3 regions of the Niveibacterium microcysteis genome follow, and region 1 is predicted to be linked to each of the others. Evidence: predicted binding sites of a transcription regulator. Region 1 holds the regulator's gene; each other region holds the start of a gene.
The links. The regulator sigma-54, encoded in region 1, starts transcription at its own class of promoters, with help from an activator protein. The targets are predictions, from matches to a motif close to TGGCACGCTTNCTGCTNA.
Positions count from the first base shown of each region.

Region 2: JY500_RS21260 (bactofilin family protein) is a predicted target of sigma-54. The motif match lies at 1,373-1,390, and genes of this name have one in related genera.
Region 3: JY500_RS22085 (PEP-CTERM sorting domain-containing protein) is a predicted target of sigma-54. The motif match lies at 1,174-1,191, and genes of this name have one in related genera.

Region 1 covers NZ_CP071060.1:156,041-159,313, forward strand. Annotated here, with positions in the region: gene ptsN (PTS IIA-like nitrogen regulatory protein PtsN) at 1-20, opposite strand, end outside; gene hpf (ribosome hibernation-promoting factor, HPF/YfiA family) at 138-461, opposite strand; gene JY500_RS00700 (RNA polymerase factor sigma-54) at 473-1,942, opposite strand; gene lptB (LPS export ABC transporter ATP-binding protein) at 1,959-2,681, opposite strand; gene recX (recombination regulator RecX) at 2,668-3,117, opposite strand; gene recA (recombinase RecA) at 3,138-3,273, opposite strand, start outside.
Region 2 covers NZ_CP071060.1:4,679,809-4,683,081, reverse strand. Annotated here, with positions in the region: gene arsB (ACR3 family arsenite efflux transporter) at 1-375, opposite strand, end outside; gene JY500_RS21265 (ArsR/SmtB family transcription factor) at 359-730, opposite strand; gene JY500_RS21260 (bactofilin family protein) at 797-1,321, opposite strand; gene JY500_RS21255 (sensor histidine kinase) at 1,645-3,033, shown strand; gene JY500_RS21250 (hypothetical protein) at 3,023-3,273, shown strand, end outside.
Region 3 covers NZ_CP071060.1:821,503-824,775, reverse strand. Annotated here, with positions in the region: gene ubiD (4-hydroxy-3-polyprenylbenzoate decarboxylase) at 1-1,006, opposite strand, end outside; gene JY500_RS22085 (PEP-CTERM sorting domain-containing protein) at 1,252-2,277, shown strand; gene JY500_RS03830 (tetratricopeptide repeat protein) at 2,362-3,273, shown strand, end outside.

The sequences.
Region 1 (3,273 bases):
AGCGGGGCGATGAGATTCATGCTTGGGGTTCAGAAATGCACTGCGCGCCCGAAGGCGCGCAGATCCGGGGTCAGCTCATGTTCGGCGCGGGGGCTTTCCGCAAGCTTACGCGCCGGGATTCACTAGAGCGACCGTGATTACGATTCTGCAGATTGGCGCTTGTGCGCCTCGTGGCCGTGATCGTAGGACTTTTCCTTGTGCTTGAGAACCTGCCTGTCCAGTTTGTCCGTCATGGCGTCGATTGCGGCATACAAATCTTCGTCAATGCTCTCGACGAAAATGTCCTTGCCGCGTACATGTACCGTCACTTCCGCCTTTTGCTTCAGCTTTTCCACCGACAGGATCACGTTAACGCTCGTGACGTGATCGAAGTGGCGAATCACGCGATCCAGTTTCGATGTTACGTAGTCGCGGAGCGCGGCGGTAACTTCGAGATGGTGTCCGGTGATGTTCAGGTTCATGATTTATCCTCTCAGATCATCTTGCGCTGGCTGACCGGCGGGATGTTGAGCGACTCGCGGTACTTTGCGATGGTTCGTCGCGCAACGACAATCCCCTGCTGGCCGAGAAGCTCGGCAATCCGCGCATCGGATAGCGGTTTTTTGCGATCCTCTGCCGCGACCAGCTGGCGAATCAGCGCACGAATCGCCGTAGCTGAACACGCGCCGCCAGAATCCGTGGCGACGTGGCTGCCGAAAAAATACTTCAGTTCAAGGATACCTCTTGGCGTGGCCATGTACTTCTGCGTGGTCACCCGAGAGATCGTCGACTCATGCAGATCAAGCTGCTCCGCGATTTCGCGCAGTGTCAGCGGACGCATTGCCACGTCCCCATAATCGAAGAACTGCCGCTGGCGGTCAACGATTGCCTGGGATACCCGCAGGATCGTGTCAAACCGTTGCTGCACGTTCTTGATCATCCAGCGTGCCTCCTGCAACTGCCCGGCCAGCGATCCGGCCGAGCCGCGGTTCTGCTGCAGGATTCCGGCGTAGAGCTGGTTGATCCGCAGCTTGGGCATCGCGTCCGGGTTCAGTGTCGCACTCCAGTGGCCGCGCACCTTGCGCACGATCACATCCGGGATCACATATCGCGTCTCGATTGCGGCAAACCGCGCACCGGGGCGCGGATCGAGGCTGCAAACGAGCTGGTGCGCCTCGCGCAGCGTTTCGTCGCTGCAACCCAGATGCCGCTTGAGTCGCACGAAATCCCGCGCGGCCAGCAGCTCCAGATGCTGCTCAACGATGATGATCGCGGCTTCACGCGCAGCGCTCTCAGGCAGCAGGCGCAATTGCAGCTTCAGGCATTCGCCTGGCGAGCGTGCGCCGATGCCCGGCGGATCGAGGTTCTGCAGGTGCGCGAGGGCGATCTGCAGCTCGTCGACGTCAACTTCAAACTCGGGCGGCAACAGCTCCAGCAGTTCGTCGAGCGGCTGGGTCAGATAGCCATCGTCGTCGAGCGCTTCGATCATGAAGCGCAGCAGCGCGCGATCGCGGTCCGACAGCGGCATCAGGGCAACTTGTTCATCCAGGTGGTCGCGCAGGCTCGTCTGCGCAGCACGGAATTCCTGGAAATCCGTTTCGTCGTCATCGTCGCGATTGCCGCTGCCGCCACCTTCGCCGGACCACTCGGTGGGGCCGTCGTCATAGCTGCCGGCATCGTCGAAGCTCGGCTCGCTCGGTTCGGGCGAGGTCTCGGCCGCTTCGGCCGCCGCATCGTTGGCGGTGTCGGTGCGTTCGTCGCCGCTCGGCGTGGTGGCGGATTGCCCCCAGGCTTCCGGGTCCGACTCGGCGTCTTCGCGTTCGAGCAAGGGGTTCTCGAGCAGCATGCGCTCGATTTCGCTGTTGAGCTCCAGTGTCGATAGCTGCAGCAGCTTGATCGACTGTTGCAGCTGCGGGGTCAGCGCGAGCTGCTGGGAGATGCGGAGCTGGAGCGAGGGCTTCATCGTGGGGGTTGCGCGATCAGAGTCGGAAATGCTCGCCGAGGTAAACCTCGCGAACCTTGTCGTTCTGGACGATTTCGTCGGGGCGGCCGCTGGCGAGCACCACCCCTTCGGTGATGATGTAGGCGCGGTCGCAGATGCCCAGCGTCTCGCGCACGTTGTGATCAGTGATCAGCACGCCGATGTTGCGATCCTTCAGGAAGCGGATGATCTTCTGGATATCGATCACCGCGATCGGGTCGACGCCGGCGAAGGGTTCGTCGAGCAGGATCACCTGCGGGTTGGTGGCCAGCGCGCGGGCAATTTCAACCCGCCGCCGCTCGCCGCCCGAGAGGGACATCGCGGTTGCATCGCGCAAGTGCGTGATGCCCAACTCGCCCAGCAGCTCATCGAGCCGCGCGGCGAGTTTGTCCTTCGGCAGCTTCTGCAGTTCAAGTACCGCGAGGATGTTCTCGGCCACCGTGAGCTTGCGGAATACCGAGTTTTCCTGCGGCAGGTAGGACAAGCCCAGATGCGCCCGCTTGTGGATCGGCAGGTGGGTGATTTCCTTGTCGTCGAGGGTGATCGTGCCGCCGTCGGCACGCACCAGGCCAACGATCATGTAGAAACACGTCGTCTTGCCGGCGCCGTTGGGGCCGAGCAGGCCGACCACCTCACCGCTGCCGACTTCGAAGCCGACATCGCGCACGACAGTGCGTGCCTTGTAGCGCTTGGATAGACCGCCTACCTTAAGCAGACTCATCGAACGGCTCTTTCAACACTTTTCTCACGACCTCCGCGGAAAACCCGCGGGCGGTCAGAAAGCGCGCCTGGCGCGCCCATTCCTTTGCATCGCCCGGCGTACTGCCGAACTTGCGCGCCCACACTGCACGGGCGCGCTCCAGTTCTGTCTCGCCCAACTCACTCGCCAGCGCTTCGGAGATCGTTTCCGGATCCACGCCGCGCTGTGCGAGTTCATGCTGGATGCGTCGCTGGCCGAGCCGGCCGGCACGGCTGCGCACGTAACTTTCGGCAAAGCGGCTGTCGGACAGCAGGCCCAGTTCGCTCATCCGGTCGAGTACCGCTTCGACCGCGTCCGGCTCACCGTGCGCGGCCAGCTTGCGCGCCAACTCGGCCCGGCTGTGTTCGCGCTGCGCCAGCGTTCGGAGCGCGCGGGCCTTCAGCTCGTCGCCGCTCATCGCCAATGTGCCTCGTTGGTTCAGGCCGCGGCGGCTTCCCCAGCCGGCAGTTCAGGCAGGCCCAGTTGTACGCGGATCTTGTTCTCGATTTCGCGTGCGGTTTCCGGGTGCGAGCGCAGGAATTCGCGCGCGTTGTCCTTGCCCTGGCCGATCTTC
Region 2 (3,273 bases), 300 kb from region 1:
GTCGATCTGGTCGGCCGGCAGCAGCGGCGCGAACAGCTGGCGGATGAAGAGCCAACCGAGCAGCGCCATCGAGAAGGGCTTCACCAGCCAGTTCACGAACAGTGTCACGCCGATGCCGCGCACATGCTGGCGCACCTCGTGCAACGCGCCGAAGTCCACCTTCACCAGCATCGGAATGATCATCACCCAGATCAGCAGACCGACCGGCAGGTTCACCTGCGCGAACTCAAGCCGCCCGATGGCCTGGAACACGCCGGGTAACAGCTGGCCGAGCGCGATGCCGGCCAGGATGCAGAGAAAGACCCACAGGCTGAGGCCGCGCTCGAAGGCGCTCATGGGGGTGGGTGGTTTGGCGGTGTCAGGGGTGCGCGTCATGGTGTGCATCGATTTCGTCCGGGGCGTCGGGGCAACAGGGGGTGGTAAGCAGATCCGCACAGGCCTCGGGTCGGCCGCCGCAACATTCGGCGGTGAGGTAGGTAACCAGCTCGGCAACCCGTGCAATGTTCGGGCGATAGCGCTGAAAGCGCCCTTCCTGTTCAACCGTGGCGAGCCCGGTATGCAGCAGCGATTTCAGGTGGAAGGAGAGTTTGTTCGGCGCGATATCGAGCGCGCTGGCAAGATCGCCCGCCACCATGCCGGCCGGCCCTTGCCGGACGAGCAGCCGGAATACATCGAGCCGGATGCCCGATGCGAGCGATTCGAAGACCGTAGCGGCGTCGTCCCTGTCCATCGTTCAATATTACAAGAAATGTTGAAATGAAGGGCCGGCGAAGCGGCGCCTTTGCGCCGCAGGGGCTCAGGCCAGCAAGGCCGTGATCGAGGCGATCTGCGCGCTGGGGCGCTCTGCCGTAGCGGCGTTGTCGGCCTGGCTCGCCGGTGCGACGTCACCGAACAGCGTGGCGTCGGCTTCCACCACGAGGCTGCCATAGCGCACCTTGCCGCGGATTTGCGCGCCCGCGCGCAGTTTGAGGCGGCCGGTCACATGCAGTTCGCCCTCGAAGCGGCCGCTGATGTCAGCGGCCTCCACCCGTGCGGCGCCGTTGAAGCTGCCGCCGGCGGCGATCTCGATCACGCGGCTCTCCAGCGCGGCGTCGACATGGCCTTCCACCCGCAAGGTGTCGCAATCGAGGATCTGCGCGCCGCTCAGTTTCACGCGCGGCCCCACCACCAGCCGGTTATCCGCCACCGGGCTGCTCGATGTGGCCGGGAAGGGGGCGGGCTTGAAGGGTTCGGGTACGCCCGGCTGGGAATCGGATGCCGGCGGGCGCCGGATGCTGCGGGATTCGCGGTGCTGGTCGAGGATGCTGGGTTTGGCGATCATGTGGACTCCTGCCGGTTCGGTGATGCGCCCGGATGCATGGGCAGGGCCGTCAATGCAGTTTGCATGCCAGTGCCGGCGGGCCGGGCGATTGCGCGATAATCATCGAAGCCTGTCGGTGCCATTGGCGCAAAAGTGTCGCTCCACGGCGACGCAAAAATCGGTGGCAAGCCCCGATCCGGCTGGCCTTGCGGCACTCAAGTGTGTCGGGATGTGACGACAGCGTCGCTGCCTCTGGTCAAGCGGGCGCATGCGTGTTCTGATCGCGGCTCCTGATTCCATTGGCATCACCGGCGGCGCGCCGTGGATGGCCACGCTCGCCGCAGATGTCCCGGGTTTCCTTTCGCCAGCTTCTCCTTGTCGCCTTCCTGCTGATCGCGCTGCTCCTAGGCAGCACGGCCTGGCGTGGTGTGCGCATGCTCGAAGCGTTTGCGGCCGAAAGTCGCGCCGCCGCGGCCCATGCGGTGGAGGTGACGGCCGCGACGCAACTGGTCGGCGAGCGCACGGTGGACATGGCGCGCAGCGCGCGGCAGTTCCGTGTGCTGCGCGACGAGGCCTTGCGCGGCCGCTTCATGCAGGCGCGCGACGAGGCACTCGCGTCGCTGCAGCCGCTGCGCCCGGCGCTCGGCGGCCATGTCGCCGACTGGGAGTCCGCCGCCAGCGCGGTGGCCGGTCTGCTCGACGACACCGCGGCGCATCCGCTGCAGGAAGGCTTGCAGCGGCTGGGTGACGTCAACGAACAACTCGCCACCGCAGCGCAGCAGGTGGTGGAACACCAGAACCGCGAGCTGCTCGATACGCTGGATGGCAATCGTGCGCGCCTCGGCCTGCAGGTGTTCGCCGCACTGGCCGGCAGTGTCGTGCTGGCGCTGGTGTTCGGCCTGTGGCTGGTGCGTCCGCTCGGGCGACTGGAGCGCAGCATCGACGACCTGGGCGCCAATCGTTTCGATACGCCGGTGGATATCCGCGGCCCGGCCGACCTGCGCCGCGTCGGGCGGCGGCTCGATTGGCTGCGGAGCCGGCTTGCCGAGCTTGAAGCCGATCGCCAGCGGGTGCTGCGCCATGTGTCGCACGAGCTGAAGACGCCGCTCGCGTCGCTGCACGAAGGCATCGCGCTCCTCGAGGACCGTGTGCTCGGCCCCCTGCAGGACGGGCAGGCCGAAGTCGTGAAGATTCTCACCGAGAACAGCGTGCTGCTACAGACCCGGATCGAGGCGCTGCTCGGCTACAACGCGGCGGCTTTCGACGCGCGCCGGCTCGACTGCAAGAAGCTCTCGCTGCGCGAGGTGATCGAGGCGGTGATGCGGGAACAGGCGCTGCCCTGCCAGTCGCGCCGTATCGAAGTGCAGTTGAGCGGGCCGGACACCTTCGTCGTGGCCGATGCCGGCAAGCTCGCGATCGTGTTCGGCAACCTGCTCTCCAACGCGATCCGCTTCAGCCCCAACGGCGGCCTCGTGCGCTTCGTGCTCGGGCGCAACGAGCGCAACGTGTGGGTGGATTGCATCGACCAGGGGCCGGGCGTTGCGCGGCAGGATCGCGGCCGCATCTTCGACCCCTTCTACCAGGGCAGCCGTCAGCCGGAGGGCGCGCGTGGCGGCAGTGGCATCGGCCTGTCGATCGTGCGCGAGATGGTGCAAGCGCACGGCGGCAGCATCGCGCTGCTGCCGGACGACGGCGGTGCGCATTTCCGCGTGGAGTTACCGCATGAAGCCTGAGATGAGCGCGGTGCGCGCGACGCTCGCCGCGTTGCTGCTGGCCATGCTGGGCGCCTGCAGCACCCAGCCGACGCGCGTCGAGGAGCCGGTGCGTGCACCGGACGACAGCGCGCTGCATGCGGCGCTGGCCTTCTACAGCGCGAGCCAGAAGCCGGGCGCGGCGGTGGCGCCGGCACGGCCGCAAAACCCGCTGCAACAGATGCAGCTCGCGATGCAGCTTGGCAGCGGCGCAAATCCCGA
Region 3 (3,273 bases), 670 kb from region 1:
CAAGCATCGCCGGCTCATCCGGCGGTTTACCGGTGTAGGTGCTGTGGTAGATCGGGTTACGGCGCATCGTGATGCGTTCGATCGTAAACACCGGGAAGTCCGATACCTCGTTGTAGTAGCCGGTGTGGTCACCGTAGGGGCCTTCGGGCGCCATATCATCGGGGTGGATCACGCCTTCAAGCACGATCTCGGCCGACGCGGGAACCTGCAACTCGGAGCCGAGGCACTTCACCAATTCAGTCTTCGCCCCGCGCAACAGGCCGGCGAACTGGTACTCGGACAGGCTATCGGGCACAGGCGTCACCGCCCCCAGGATGGTCGCCGGATCGCAGCCGAGCACCACGGCAACCGGAAATGGTTTTCCCGGATTTGCTTGCTGATGTTCGCGAAAATCCAGCGCGCCACCTCGATGCGCCAACCAGCGCATGATGACCCGGTTAGGTCCGAGCACCTGCTGGCGGTAGATGCCAAGGTTCTGACGCTGTTTGTGCGGGCCGCGCGTCACGACCAGTCCCCAAGTGATCAGGGGCGCAGCATCACCCGGCCAGCAGTGCTGGATCGGCAGACGCGACAGGTCGACGTCCTTGCCCTCCCATACGACCTCCTGACACGGCGCAGAACCGACGACCTTCGGCGACATGTTCATCACCTGCTTGAAGATCGGCAGCTTCTCCCAGGCATCCTTAAGCCCCTTCGGTGGCTCGGGCTCCTTCAGGAAGGCGAGCAACTTGCCGACTTCGCGCAAGGCCGTCTTCCAGTCACCGTCCTCGCCCATGCCATAGGCCACGCGCTGCGGCGTACCGAAAAGGTTGGCCAGAACAGGCATCGCGCACGTACGCCCCTGCGTGTGCGCGTTCTCGAACAAGAGCGCCGGACCGCCCGCACGCAAAACGCGGTCGGCAATCTCGGTCATCTCAAGGTGTGTATCCACCGGATGGGCGATGCGCTTGAGCTCGCCGCGGCTTTCGAGTTGCGCAATGAAGTCGCGCAGATCCTTGTAACGCATCGCAGTTGGCGTCTTTCAAACTGGGTCCGATATGGCCGCGATGATACCGCCAGGGCTCCACCTCCGCCGCGTGGGCGTCGACGGATTTTCTTACACCGCATTTGTCGCAACCGACAAACAGAACAAAACCATCAACGATTTCAATTAGATAGAATCCAAACGACGGCTGGCACGAAGCCTGCTTCAATCTCTGCGAGTCAGGACATCGTCCTGCCACCCAACGACAACGAGGCTAAATCGTGAAAATGAAATCACTCGCTGCCGCCATCCTGCTGATCGGCGGTGCTGCAATCTCGACGGCCGCAAGCGCCGGCGCAGTCATCACCAACGGGACCGTCAGCCTTGGCGTTAACGACCTGGGCGCGCTGAACTACGGCGGCGTCGGCCTCAAGTACAACGTTACCGGCGGCGACAGCACGGTGTACGGCTGCACCTGCGAAGGCTGGGGTGCTGCGATTGCTTCGACCGGTGTAGCTGGCTACCAGAACACCTCCGTCGGCACTGGCGGCCTGAGCCTGGTGTCCTTCACCTCCACGGCATCGACCGCCATCTCGGTGTCGCGCGTGCTGAACGCTTCGGGCGCCGCGATTCTGGAAGTGACGCACAACTACCATCCGATTTCCACGACTTCGGCGCTCTACGCTGACGACGTGTCGATCAAGAACCTGCAGACTTTCGCGATTGCATCGGGTGACCTGCGCTATCGCCGCGTGATGGACTGGGACATCTACCCGACCGCTTTCAGCGAATTTGTGACGATCCAAGGCGTGCCGGGCGCGCTGGGTATCGCCAACGGCAGCAACCTGCTGCACACGACGCGCGACGGCTTCTCGTCTTCGAACCCGCTGGCCTCAAGCCACCGCGTACTTGGCGCGACTGCATGCGCACAAGACGATGCGAACTTCACTGACTGTGGCCCGGATGACCACGGCGCGCTGTTCGATTTCAACTTCGCAGCGGTTGGCGCGGGTGAAACGATCAAGTTCACCACCTACTACGGTGCTGCGGGGACTGAAGCCGACGCAGACCTCGCTCGCCGCATGGTCGATGGCGACGCATCCGACGTCGAAATCGGCATCTACTCATACGGCCAAGCCAACGTAGCCGGCGGCCCGACGACTGGTGTGCCGAACACCTTCATCTTCGGCTTCGGCGCCTCGGGTGGTGTGTTCATCCCGCCGGGTGGCGATGTTCCGGAACCGGGCAGCCTCGCGCTGGCTGGTCTGGGCCTTGCCGGTCTGGCAGCTGCACGCCGTCGCCGCGCGAAGTAAGTTTTCGCTGCAGCACGCACAAGTACCCCTTTCCGGTTTCCGGAAAGGGGTATTCTTTTTTTGTGTCCAGCCTCCCGCCAACAAATGAAACTCCGCCATCTCGCCGTCTTGCTCGCCACCCTGACGCCACTCGCATCGCTCGCAACGCCGATTCATAATTTTCTCGACATCCAGCCGCGCTCGGCCGCCAAGGCAACAACGCCGCTCGATAAGGGTTACGACGCGTTGAACGAAGGGAAGTACGACCAGGCGAGGCAGTTATTCAGTGAAGCCGCGAAGGCGGAACCCGCCAATCCCCTGCCCTTGCTTGGGCTGGCGGACATCGCACGCCTGCAGCACAAGGACGCTGAGGCCAGCGACTGGGTGAAGAAGGCCTACAAAGTCGCCCCGCAATCTGTGGACTCCTTGGTCGCCATGGCGCGCCTGAGCATGGCCACGAAACAGTGGAAAGAGGCCGAGCGTTTTGCGCTCGAAGCCGCCAAAGCCGGCCCCACTGCGGCAGCCCCTCAACTGGATCTGGGTGAGCTGTACCTGAACGTCCTTCACAAACCGGATCTCGCGGCAGAGGCGTTCCGAAAGGCGTCAGAACTGAAGCCAGACCATGCTGGCGCGCGCTTTGGCCTCGGGATGGCATTGCTCGCGAAGCAGAACCCGGCCGACGCAGCGCGCGCCATGAATGAGGCGGTGCGCCTGGCGCCGGAGAACCCGTTGTCGTACTACGGGCTCGGCCAGGCGGAAGCGGCACGGGGTGACTACCGGGCTGCAGCGCGCGCCTTCGACCGCGCGGTGGCACTTGATCCGAAATTTGGCTCCGCGATGGTCGCAGGGGCGGACGCCCGGCAAGCCTCTGGCGACATGAAGGGGGCCATCGAACTGATCGACAAAGCCGCCACGGTTGATCCGAATTCGGCCCAAGTCCGATTCAAGCAGGGGATGCTGCATCACGCCGCCGGCGACGCGGCCGGTGCCTATGCCGGCTACCTGGCGGCGATCAAG